DNA from 2 places in the Streptomyces sp. T028 genome. Region 1 is predicted to be linked to the other one. Evidence: riboswitches for the same ligand, from Rfam matches in the RefSeq annotation. Region 1 holds a riboswitch; the other holds the start of a gene.

Region 1 (6,345 bases):
GGGCACCGACCAGCACTCCGCCGAGGAGTTCGCCGCCGAGCTGGAGCGCTGCGGCGCCACCCTCGACGCGCACGCCGACCACCCCGGCGTCCGGCTCAGCCTGGAGGTGCCCGCCTCCCGGCTGCCCAAGGCGCTCGGCCTGCTCGCCGACGCCCTGCGCGCGCCCGCCTTCGCCGACAGCGAGGTCGAGCGCCTCGTCCACAACCGTCTGGACGAGATCCCGCACGAGCTGGCCAACCCCTCCCGCCGCGCCGCCAAGGAGCTCTCCAAGGAGCTGTTCCCGGCGACCGCGCGCATGTCGCGGCCCCGCCAGGGCACCGCGGAGACCGTCGAGAAGATCGACTCCGCCGCCGTGCGGGCCTTCTACGAGCGGCACGTCCGGCCGGCCACGTCCACGGCGGTGGTTGTCGGCGACCTCACGGGCGTCGACCTGGCCGCGCTCCTCGGAGAGACCCTGGGCGCCTGGACGGGCACCCCGGCCCAGCAGCGGCCCGTGCCGCCGGTGACCGCCGACGACACCGGCCGCGTCGTCATCGTGGACCGCCCCGGAGCCGTCCAGACGCAGCTGCTCATCGGCCGGATCGGCGCCGACCGGCACGCGCGCGTGTGGGCCGCCCAGGTCCTCGGCACGTACTGCCTCGGCGGCACTCTCACCTCCCGCCTGGACCGCGTCCTGCGCGAGGAGAAGGGCTACACGTACGGGGTGCGCGCGTTCGGGCAGGTCCTGCGCTCCGCCCCCGACGGCTCGGGCGCGGCGATGCTCGCCATCAGCGGCTCCGTCGACACACCGAACACCGGTCCTGCCCTGGACGACCTGTGGAAGGTGCTGCGCACCCTCGCCGCCGAGGGCCTGACCGACGCCGAGCGCGACGTCGCCGTGCAGAACCTGGTGGGTGTGGCGCCGCTGAAGTACGAGACCGCGGCGGCCGTCGCGAGCACGCTGGCCGACCAGGTCGAGCAATCCCTGCCCGACGACTACCAGGCCACGCTGTACCAGCAGCTCGCCGCGACCGGCACGGTCGAGGCCACCGCGGCGGCCGTGAGCGCCTTCCCGGTGGACCGTCTGGTGACCGTCCTCGTCGGTGACGCCGCTCAGATCAAGGAGCCCGTGGAGGCGCTCGGCATCGGCGAAGTGACCGTCGTCGCCGCCGAGTAGGCGCCGGGAGGCACGGACGTGTTGCGGCCCCGGGTGACAGAGGTGTCCTCCCGGGGGCTGTACCGGGGGCCGCAGGATGTCCGAATTGGGGCGGAGGTTGCCTGTCTGCCGTGTGGCGTGCGCTACAAAAGCCGTGATCCGTTTGAGGATTGATAACGGTCCCGCATACCGTCGGCCCGGCTGTTCGTCAGGCAGTGCGCCGCATCCGCGGCACCGGACAGTCATCGCCGAGTCCCCGTACGGCGCGAGCCAGGGGAGCCGGGGACCCATATCAGTCCCTGGGGTGAATCGGGCGCCCGCGCGTGAGCGAGGGGGTCCGTAGGAGACCTTCCTGCTCCGAACCCGTCAGCTAACCCGGTAGGCGAGAAGGAAGGAAAGGACCGCTCGTCTTGGCGTACACCTGCGCCACCGGGAAGCATCGCCGGCCCAGCCGGATGCAGCGCACCTCCGTCCGCGCGGCGGGTTTCGCGGCGCTGACCACCACCGGTGTCATGGCCACCGTCGCCTCCACCCCGGCTCTCGCCGCGGAGCCGACCCCCGAGCAGACCGGGCTGATCCCCGTCGTCGCCGCTGGTGAGGCCGTCGCCGACCAGGTCGACGACCAGGTCGCCCTGCAGAAGAAGGCCGCCTTCGAGGAGGCCGCGCGTGAGGCCGCCGCCAAGAAGGCCGCGGAGGAGCGCGAGGCACGCGTGCGTGCCGCCCGCGAGGCCGAGCGCAAGCGTCTGAACGCCTTCGTGCTGCCGATCACCGGCTCCTACGTCTCCACCGGCTATCACGCGAGCAGCTCCCTGTGGTCCTCCGGCAGTCACACCGGCATCGACTTCCACGCCGCCAGCGGCACGTCCGTGCACGCGGTCGGCCTGGGCACCGTCGTCGAGGCGGGCTGGGGCGGGTCGTACGGCAACCAGGTCGTCATCAAGATGAACGACGGCACGTACACCCAGTACGGCCACCTGTCCTCCATCGGCGTCTCGGTGGGCCAGCAGGTCACCCCTGGGCAGCAGATCGGCCTGTCTGGCGCGACCGGCAACGTCACCGGCGCGCATCTGCACTTCGAGGCCCGTACGACGGCGGAGTACGGCTCCGACATCGACCCGCTCGCCTACCTCCGCCAGCACGGCGTCACCATCTGACGGCACCCGGCGACGTCTGACGGCACCCGGCGACGGCCCGTCCCGAGCCCCGGCCCACGCGGCCGGGGCTTTCGCCGTTTTCGGCACCTCGCTGTCCAAAAAATATCCCTGGATTCCGGCCCGCCGTCGGAAATTCCGGCTCATTGCAATAGAGTCACGGAACACACGTCAATCGGCGGCGCTCGGCGACGTTTCACGGGGATTAAGGCGGAGGTCGGTATGCGTATTCCGGCGCACTCGGTGTGCACGGCCATCCGGGACGACATCGTCGCCGGTGTCTACGAGCGCGGCGGCCGCCTCACCGAGGAACTCCTCGCCCGCCGCTACGGCGTTTCCCGGGTCCCCGTCCGGGAGGCACTGCGCACCCTGGAGGCCGAGGGCTTCGTCGTGACCCGGCGGCACGCGGGCGCGTGTGTCGCGGAACCGACCGAGCAGGAGGCGGCCGACCTGCTGGAGATGCGCATGCTCCTGGAGCCGCTCGGTGCCGCCCGGGCCGCCCAGCGGCGCACCGAGGCCCACCTGAAGGTGCTGCGCGGACTCGTCCGGCTGGGCCAGGAGCGGGCCAGGAGGGGCAACAGCGAGGATCTGCGCTCCCTGGGCGGCTGGTTCCACGAGACGCTCGCCCAGGCCTCCGGAAGCCACGCCCTGACGTCCATGCTCACCCAGCTGCGCCACAAGATCGCCTGGATGTACGCGGTGGAGGCGCCCGCCAACCCCGTGGAGTCCTGGGCGGAGCACGGCGCGATCGTGGACGCGGTGGCGCGGGGCGACCAGGAGCGGGCGCGGACGGTCACGGCGCTGCACACCGAGCGCGCGAGCGCCGCCCACCGGCTGCGTTTCGTCGGCGGCGCGGACCGCGCCGACCGTGTGAGGACTTCGCAACCTCCCGTAAACATGACGGGTCTGCGTCATTAACACGGGAGCCGTATACAAAGAAGAGATATTCGGCGGAGAGGTATTTCCGCTGCCCTTTTCCGTGCGCGCCCGGAATTCTCGGTGGCGCGCATTCGGTGTGCCCGGCCCCGGGTTTCCGGTTATGCCGCCGGTAATGTCGCGGAGCAGCCGCGGAGCAGCCGCGGAGCGAGCGTGGAAGTGAGCGCGGAAGCCAGCGCTGAATCAGGCGTGAAAAAACGGCGGGGCCGCGCCACCCCGAGGGTGACGCGGCCCCGCGTGTGACTCAGACGGTCTCGGGGAGCTCCTCGAGACCCTCGGCGACCAGCTTCGCCAGCCGGTCCAGGGCGATGTCCGCGCCCTCGGCGTCGGAGGCGAGGACGATCTCCTCGCCCCCCTTCGCGCCGAGGCCGAGGACGGCCAGCATGGAGGCCGCGTTGACGGGGGTGCCGTCGGCCTTGGAGATCGTCACCGGGACGCCTGCGGCCGTGGCGGCTCGGACGAAGATGGAAGCGGGGCGGGCGTGGAGGCCCTCGGCCCAGCCGACGTTGACGCGGCGCTCAGCCATGTGTTGCTGCCCTTCGGTTCTCAGGTTGTCTAGACCGGTGTTGTCTAGACCAGTGTTCCACACGTGAAGCCGGTGAGGAACGGGCCGAACGTCCCGTTCCTCTGGCGGTCGCCGGATCGCGGCCTCGATCCTGCTTCCGTCCTCCACAGACTGCCTCGCGCCGTTGTCGTACGCGAGCCGTACTCTGGGCCCCATGCAGAGCGCCTCGGACCGGCACGAGTACCCCGCCCACTGGGAAGCCGACGTGGTGCTGCGCGACGGCGGCACCGCGCGCATCCGCCCCATCACCGTCGATGACGCCGAGCGCCTGGTCAGCTTCTACGAGCAGGTCTCGGACGAGTCGAAGTACTACCGCTTCTTCGCGCCCTACCCGCGACTGTCCGCGAAGGACGTCCACCGCTTCACGCACCACGACTTTGTGGACAGGGTGGGACTCGCGGCCACGGTCGGCGGCGAGTTCATCGCAACCGTACGCTATGACCGCATTGGTGCCGACGGTATGGCCGCCTCCGCGCCCGCCGACGAGGCCGAGGTCGCCTTCCTCGTCCAGGACGCCCACCAGGGGCGCGGCGTCGCCTCCGCCCTTCTCGAACACATCGCGGCCGTCGCGCGGGAGCGGGGCATCCGCCGCTTCGCCGCCGAGGTGCTGCCCGCCAACACCAAGATGATCAAGGTGTTCACGGACGCCGGCTACACCCAGCAGCGCAGCTTCGAGGACGGCGTGGTCCGCCTGGAGTTCGACCTCGAACCCACCGAACGCTCCCTGGCGGTGCAGCGCGCGCGGGAGCAGCGCGCCGAGTCCCACTCCGTACGACGGCTGCTGGCGCCCGGCTCGGTCGCCGTCGTCGGCACCGGGCGCGCCCCCGGCGGCGTCGGCCGCAGCGTCCTCGGCAACCTCCGCGAGGCCGGCTTCACCGGCCCCCTGTACGCCGTGAACCGGGCGTTCCCCGAAGACCTCAAGGAGATCGACGGGGTCCCCGCACACCGCTCCGTCCGCGACATCGCCGGCCCCGTCGACCTCGCGATCGTCGCCGTCCCCGCCGACCTCGTGCCCGAGGTCGTCACCGAGTGCGGCGAACACGGCGTCCAGGGCCTCGTCGTCCTCTCCGCCGGATACGCCGAGAGCGGCCCCGACGGCCGCGAACGCCAGCGCGCCCTCGTCCGGCACGCACGCGCGTACGGCATGCGGATCATCGGCCCCAACGCCTTCGGCGTCATCAACACCTCCCCGCAGGTGCGGCTCAACGCCTCGCTCGCCCCCGAGATGCCGCGCCCCGGCCGCATCGGACTGTTCGCCCAGTCCGGCGCCATCGGCATCGCCCTGCTGTCCCGGCTGGACCGGCGCGGCGGCGGCGTCACCGGTGTCACCGGCGTCTCCACCTTCGTCTCCTCCGGCAACCGCGCGGACGTCTCCGGCAACGACGTCCTGCAGTACTGGTACGACGACCCGGACACCGACGTCGCCCTCATGTACCTGGAGTCCATCGGCAACCCCCGCAAGTTCACCCGCCTCGCGCGGCGCACGGCGGCGGCCAAGCCACTGGTCGTCGTCCAGGGCTCCGGCTCCGCCCCGCAGGGCCACGCCGTCCGCGCGACCCGGCTTCCGCGCGCCACCGTGTCGGCGCTACTGCGCCAGGCCGGCGTGATCCGCGTCGACACCATCACCGAGCTGGTCGACGCGGGCCTGCTGCTCGCCCGCCAGCCCCTGCCGACCGGACCCCGCGTGGCGATCCTCGGCAACTCCGAGTCGCTGGGCCTGCTCACCTACGACGCCTGCCTCTCCGAGGGCCTGCGCCCGCTGCCGCCGCTGGACCTGACGACCGAGGCCTCGGCGGAGGACTTCCACGCGGCGCTCGCGCGGGCCCTGGCCGACGAGACCTGCGACGCGGTCGTGGTGACGGCGATCCCGGCGATCGGCGAGACCTCGCCCAGTGACGCCGCCCTCGCGGAGGCGCTGCGCTCGGCGGCCGCCGCGGCCCCCGCCAAGCCGGTCCTCGTCGTCCACGTGGAACTGGGCGGCCTCGCCGCCGCGCTGTCCGCCGCGACCAGCACCGCGCCCCGCGCCGGAGCGGGTGCCGGAGCGGGCGCACGCACGCGTGGCGCGACGCCGCCACAGCCCGGCGCCGCCCCCGAGGGAACCGCCCCCGAGGGAACCACCCCCGAGGGAACGGCCGCTGCGGTGGCGGCCCCCGAGGGCGCCCACCTCATCCCCGCCTACCCCGCCGCCGAGCGGGCCGTACGCGCCCTCGCCGAAGCCGTGAAGTACGCGCAGTGGCGGCGCGAGGCCGCCGAACCCGGCAAGGTGCCCGAGTACGAGGACATCGACGAGAAGGGCGCCGCCCGGCTGATCAACGGGCTCCTCGCGCGTGGGCAGGGCCTCACCCTGGGCACCGAGGAGACCTGCGAGCTGCTCGGCCACTACGGCATCCACCCCCGCCGGGCCACCCCCGCGCCCGCCCCCGACGACGCGGCCCGCGCCGCGGGCACCCTCGGCTACCCCGTCGCCCTCAAGGCCACCGCCCCGCACCTGCGCCACCGCGCCGACCTGGGCGGCGTCCGCCTCGACCTCGCCGACGAGGAGCAACTGCGGCGGGCGT
Region 2 (6,345 bases), on a different contig from region 1:
ACGGCGAGCGCCCCGCCGGCGACCCACTGGTCCCCGGCGCCCTCGGTCACCTGCCGCCAGTCGAACAGGGCGAACATGACCGCGTAGAGCACCAGGCCGAGCCAGAACAGCACGAGCGCGGTGTGCGCCGGCCAGGCGAGCGTCTCCGCCTTCCCCAGGGTCGCGCCCAGCACCGCGAGCGCCTGGGTGGCCACACAGCAAAGGAACACGTCCCCGGGCATCCGGCGGGCCTGATGGCTCATGACATGCCGTACGACATGCCGTACGACAGCCGTCATCAGCACTGGCCACAGCAGGGCGGACAGGGCCAGCAGCGCCCAGGCCCAGTTCTGCCGGCCGAGCTCCGAGACGCCCGTGCCGAGCACGGCCGTGGCGGCCACGGCCGTCAGCCCGCCCGGCGTGCCATCCTCCGCCAGCCGGCGCCGGCGCTCCCGCAGCAGCCGTACGACGAAGTCCGCGGCCAGCATCACCCAGGCTGTGCCGGCCAGCGCCAGCGTGGCATGGGAGAGCACCTCGTGTCCCGCCAGGCGCAGTCCGACCGACAGGATGCCGGTGGCCAGAACGGCGGCCCCGGCCGCCGGCGGACGCCGCGCCCACCAGGCGCGCGGGGAGGAGGTGCCGGGCATGAAGCCGATGCTAGGGATGCGAAGCGGCTCACGCGGCGGCACACGCGCGTAGAGGCAAAAAACGGCCTACGCGCGCGTGCCTGTACCCAAACGTGCCTCAGGCCGGGCGGACCACGCTGTGGATGCCCGACTCGCCGTCATAGTAGATGGACTCCTCGCGGACGTACGCGCCCGGCTTCGGGGCGTGGATCATCATGCCGTTGCCGATGTAGATGCCGACGTGGCTGACGTCGTCGTAGAAGAAGACCAGGTCACCGGGCTGGGCGTCGGCGAGGGAGACGGTGGTGCCCGCGTTCACCTGGTCGTAGGTGGTGCGCGGGAGGGAGACTCCGGCGGCCTTCCAGGCGGCCTGGGTCAGACCGGAGCAGTCGTAGGAGTCGGGGCCGGTGGCGCCCCAGACGTACGGCTTGCCGATCTGTGCGCGGGCGAAGGCGAGCGCCTTCTCGGCCTTGGTGGCGTACGAGGAGTCCGTGGACGAGGACGACGAGGATGACGAGGACGAGGAGGAGTCGGACGACCCGGAGGAGGACGTGCCGGCGTCCTGCTGGGCGGCCTGTTCCGCCGCCTGCTGCTGGGCCAGCTCGGCCGCCTTGCGCGCGGCCTCCTCCTGCTTCTGCTTCTCGATGGCCGCCAGCCGCGCCTTCTCCTCGGCCGTCAGCTGCGCCAGCAGCTCGCGGGCATCGCCGAGTTTCTTCTGGACGGTGGCCTTGGCGGTCTTCAGGTCGCTCTGGGCGTCGGTGAGCGTCGCGAGGCTCTCGGCGGCCTCCTGCCGCTTCTTCATCGTCGCCGACTGCTCGGTGACGTAGTCGTCGACCGCGCCCTTCTGACGGTCGGTCATCCGACCCATCAGCTGCGTCTGGTCGAAGTAGTCCTGCGGGGAGTCCGCCAGCAGGAAGGTCGCCGTGTCGGGCGCGGAGGCACCGGTGCGGTACTGGGCGGCGGCGAAGGAACCGAGCTCCTCCCGCGCCTCGTTGAGCTTCTGGGTGCGCTTCGCGACGTCATCGAGGAGACCGTCGACCCGCTTGCGCTGCTTGGTCGTCTTCTCCTTGGCGGCGTTGTACTTCTCGGTCGCCGACTCCGCCTGGCGGTAGAGGTCGTCGACCTTCTTCTCGACCTCCTCCAGGCTCGGCTTGCCGTCGTCGGCCGGGGCGGCGTTAGCCGTCTGGGAGAGCAGGGCCACGGACGTGAGGGCGGCGGTGGCCAGGGCGGGCGTGCGTATGCCTGCCACGCGGGTGCCCGAAAAGCGCGGCTTGCGGTGCTGCGACGCCAAGAGAGGCGACTCCTTCCATCGTCCGCCTACCGGGTTAGCTGTCGGGTTCGGGCGGATGGTTCGGAAGGGCGCCCTACGGCCGCCTCCCGTCGGGAGTCGGGCCGATTCACCCCGGGGTCTCGGTGGGTCCCCGGCTCCGGCTGCCGCGCAGGGGGCACACCGGACTCGGCGGAGGCCGTACGGCCCGGCGAGGTTCGCCGGTGGGGATCCGCGTGGCCTGCCCGGCACGGTAGCCAACTCGTGTGGCCCCTGTGAAGGTTGATGGGCGATATGCCCGATACATTTTTGTTATCTTGCGCAAAGCCGAGACATGGGATCACGTGCTGTGATAGCGCCGCCTCGGAAGGTGAGGAGCGGAGATGTTCGGGGGACGGCCCCGCGTTGTCAGTGGGGCGCCCTAGACTCGGAGAGCGATGAGCAGCCTCTTTGACGACAGCTTCCTGGCGAACCTCCAGGCCCCCGCCGGCCATGAGGAGGAACCCCCGCCGCCGCCCGAGGACGATCACGTTCCGGAGCCGCTTCCGGACGATCTGTTCGGCGGGAAGTTCGACGCGCCCCCGGACCGGGACGTGTACTACCGCGACGGCGCCGCCCGCCCCGCGCTCGACGCGGCCGCCCTCCTGGAGGGACTCAACGACAACCAGCGCGCGGCCGTCGTCCACGCCGGCACCCCTCTGCTCATCGTCGCCGGCGCCGGCTCCGGCAAGACCCGTGTGCTCACCCACCGCATCGCCCACCTCCTCGCCGAGCGCAACGTGCATGCGGGCCAGATCCTCGCGATCACCTTCACCAACAAGGCCGCGGGCGAGATGAAGGAGCGCGTCGAGCAGCTCGTCGGCCCGCGCGCGAACGCGATGTGGGTGATGACCTTCCACAGCGCGTGCGTGCGCATCCTGCGCCGCGAGAGCAAGAAGCTCGGCTTCACGTCGTCGTTCTCGATCTACGACGCAGCCGACTCCAAGCGGCTCATGGCCCTGGTCTGCCGTGATCTTGACCTCGACCCCAAGCGCTTCCCGCCGAAGTCCTTCAGCGCCAAGATCAGCAACCTGAAGAACGAGCTGATCGACGAGGAGGACTTCGCCGCCCAGGCCGGCGACGGCTTCGAGAAGACCCTCGCCCAGGCCTACGCGATGTACCAGTCGCGGCTGCGCGAGGCCAACGCCCTCGACTTCGACGACCTGATCATGACGACGGTCAACCTGCTGCGCGCCTTCCCCGATGTGGCCGAGCACTACCGCCGCCGCTTCCGTCATGTGCTCGTCGACGAGTACCAGGACACCAACCACGCCCAGTACGCCCTGGTCAGGGAGCTGGTCGGCACCTCCGAGCACCCGGTCGACGTACCCCCCGGCGAGTACGACGTCCCGCCCGCAGAGCTCTGCGTCGTCGGTGACGCCGACCAGTCGATCTACGCCTTCCGGGGCGCGACGATCCGCAACATCCTCCAGTTCGAGGAGGACTACCCGGACGCGACGACGATCCTGTTGGAGCAGAACTACCGCTCCACGCAGACGATCCTCTCCGCCGCCAACGCGGTCATCGAGCGCAACGAGTCCCGCCGCCCCAAGAACCTGTGGACCAACGCGGGCGCGGGTGCGCGCATCACCGGCTATGTCGCCGACACCGAGCACGACGAGGCACAGTTCGTCGCCGACGAGATAGACCGCCTCACCGACGCGGGCGACGCCAAGGCCGGCGACGTCGCGGTCTTCTACCGCACCAACGCCCAGTCCCGTGTCTTCGAAGAGGTCTTCATCCGCGTCGGCCTGCCCTACAAGGTCGTCGGCGGCGTCCGCTTCTACGAGCGCAAGGAGGTCCGGGACGTCCTGGCCTACCTGCGTGTCCTCGCCAACCCGGAGGACTCGGTCCCGCTGCGCCGCATCCTCAACGTGCCCAAGCGCGGCATCGGCGAGCGCGCCGAGGCGATGATCGACGCCCTGTCCCAGCGGGAGAAGATCAGCTTCCCGCAGGCGCTCAAGCGCGTCGACGAGGCCTACGGCATGGCCGCGCGGTCGACCAACGCCGTGAAGCGGTTCAACGTGCTGATGGAGGAGCTCCGGACGATCGTCGAGTCCGGCGCGGGCCCCGCGACCGTCCTGGAGGCGGTGCTCGAACGCACCGGCTACCTCGCCGAGTTGCAGGCCTCAACCGACCCGCAGGACGAGACCCGTATCGAGAACCTCCAGGAACTCGCCGCCGTGGCCCTGGAGTTCGAGCAGGAGCAGGCCGAGGGTGAGGGCGCGGCCACCGGCGGTCTCGCCGACTTCCTGGAGCGGGTCGCGCTCGTCGCCGACTCCGACCAGATCCCCGACGAGGACGAGGACGGCTCCGGCGTCATCACTCTGATGACCCTGCACACCGCCAAGGGCCTGGAGTTCCCGGTCGTCTTCCTCACCGGCATGGAGGACGGCGTGTTCCCGCACATGCGCGCCCTCGGCCAGACCAAGGAGCTGGAGGAGGAGCGCCGCCTGGCCTACGTCGGCATCACGCGCGCGCGTGAGCGGCTCTACCTCACGCGGTCCTCGCTGCGCAGCGCCTGGGGGCAGCCGTCGTACAACCCGCCGTCGCGGTTCCTGGAGGAGATCCCGGCGACTCATGTGGACTGGAAGCGGACGGGGGCGACCGCGCCCGTGTCCTCCGGTCCGGTGTCCGGGGTGGCGGCCTCCCTGTCCTCGACGCGCTCGCGCTCCACGGCCGCCGGTGCCTCCGGGTTCGCGACACGCCGGGGCGCGGCGGAGAAGCCGGTGGTGGCCCTGGCCGTCGGCGACCGTGTCACCCACGACCAGTTCGGACTCGGCACGGTCGTCGGCGTGAAGGGCACGGGCGCGAACGCGGAGGCGACGATCGACTTCGGCGACAGCAAGCCCAAGCGGCTGCTGCTGCGGTACGCGCCGGTCGAGAAGCTGTAAGGCAGCCGCAGCTCAGATGGGCATGAGTGAGCCCCCGCTTCCACAGCGGGGGCTCACACCAAGGCGACGGGGGCTCTACGTCGGGTCGAGCCCGTGGCTGCGCAGCCACGGCAGCGGGTCTATGGCCGAACCGCCGGCCGGCCGGACCTCGAAGTGCAGGTGCGGGCCGGTGGAGTTGCCGGAATTCCCGGAGTACGCGATCGGGTCGCCGGCCTTCACCGTCGTACCGGAGGCGACACGGTAGCTGGAGAGGTGGCAGTACCAGGTCTCCGTGCCGTCCTTCGCCGTCACGATCATCATGTTGCCGTAGGCGCTGTTCCACTGCGTCCGTACGGTGCCATCGGTCGCCGCCATAACGGTCGTGCCGTAGGAGACCGGGAAGTCGATGCCGGTGTGCTGGGACATCCAGTTGACGCCGGCCTGGCCGAAGTAGGCGCTCAGCCCGCGCGCGGCGACCGGGAGGGCGTACTTCGGGCGCAGCCGCTCCTTGCGGGCCGCCTCCGCTGCCGCCTTCTTCTTCTCGGCTTCCTGCTGCGCCTTGAGGTCGATGCGCTCCTGCGTCCGGCTGGCCCGGTCGGCGAAGTCGTCGGCCTCGGCGCTGAGGGTCTCGAGCTGGGAGTCCAGCTTGTTGTTGGCGGCCGATGGCTTCACCGCCTGCGCGTCCGAGGCGGAGGCCGTGGTGTCCTTGTCGTCCCCGCCGGTCAGCGTGCCGACGGAGGCGGCGGCGATTCCGGCGACCCCCATCACGCAGGCCGAGGGCACGGCCACGGTCAGCAGCGCGGAGCGCCTCGCGGGCGTACGGCGGCGGGAACGGCTCGCGTTACGGGCGGCAGCGCGGGTGGCAGGCGCCGGCACGGTCTCCTCCTGTTCGTCCAGGAGGGGCTGCTCGGACACGGCGGGCAGCTCGCCGGTGGCGGACAACTCGCCGCCGTCCGGGGCCTGTTCGTCGTATCCGGCCGACTGCTCGTACTCGTCGGAGGCGGTGCCGGAGGTCGGGGTGGTCCCGGCCTCGCCGCTGTCGGAGTTCCACTGCGTGGCGTCGTAGGCGCCGGTGTCGAAGGTCTGGGTACCCCATTCCCAGTGCTGGGTCTGGTCGGCGGGGTTACCGGACTGGTCCGGCTGCAGCCAGGCGTTCGCGTCCCAGTGGCCGCTGGTGTCGGACACGGAGGTCTGCGGCGGGATGAGCGGGAGCTGCTGGTGCCCGGTCGTCCAGCTGGTCGTGTCGTACGCGCCCGAGTCGTAGGCGGCATGGTGCTGGGCCGCGTACGGGTCGTAGTTCAGGGTGTGGTGGCCACCCGTGTCGTGGAGCTGGTGGCTACCGGTGCCGGCCGTCGTCGGGTGGCCGCCGGTGGTCCACTGCCCGGTGCCGTAGGCGCTGTCGAAGCTGCCCGTGCCGGTGCTCGTGGCGTCGCCGGGGAGGCTGCCGAAGAGGGGGTCGGCCGTGAAGTGCCCGGAGTGGTGGGTGCCGGTGTCGTAGCCGTTGTACGAGGTGAAGCCGTCGTACTGGGCTTCCTGGGTGCCGTACGACGCGTAGGGCGTG

What was found. A riboswitch is a leader RNA that binds a small molecule or an ion and turns the genes downstream of it on or off. The one in region 1 is predicted to bind cyclic di-AMP.
Region 2: linked by a shared signal. The riboswitch ahead of ACLZN2_RS35680 (NlpC/P60 family protein) and the one ahead of ACLZN2_RS17030 (M23 family metallopeptidase) in region 1 are both predicted to bind cyclic di-AMP.

What each region holds. Positions count from the first base shown of each region.
Region 1 is NZ_JBLRVZ010000016.1:104,586-110,930, reverse strand. It holds gene ACLZN2_RS17035 (M16 family metallopeptidase) at 1-1,156, shown strand, start outside; cyclic di-AMP (ydaO/yuaA leader) riboswitch at 1,372-1,534, shown strand; gene ACLZN2_RS17030 (M23 family metallopeptidase) at 1,546-2,289, shown strand; gene ACLZN2_RS17025 (GntR family transcriptional regulator) at 2,509-3,204, shown strand; gene ACLZN2_RS17020 (HPr family phosphocarrier protein) at 3,467-3,748, opposite strand; gene ACLZN2_RS17015 (GNAT family N-acetyltransferase) at 3,942-6,345, shown strand, end outside.
Region 2 is NZ_JBLRVZ010000041.1:40,424-46,768, forward strand. It holds gene ACLZN2_RS35675 (tellurite resistance/C4-dicarboxylate transporter family protein) at 1-626, opposite strand, end outside; gene ACLZN2_RS35680 (NlpC/P60 family protein) at 724-1,896, opposite strand; cyclic di-AMP (ydaO/yuaA leader) riboswitch at 1,904-2,077, opposite strand; gene pcrA (DNA helicase PcrA) at 2,310-4,805, shown strand; gene ACLZN2_RS35690 (M23 family metallopeptidase) at 4,881-6,345, opposite strand, start outside.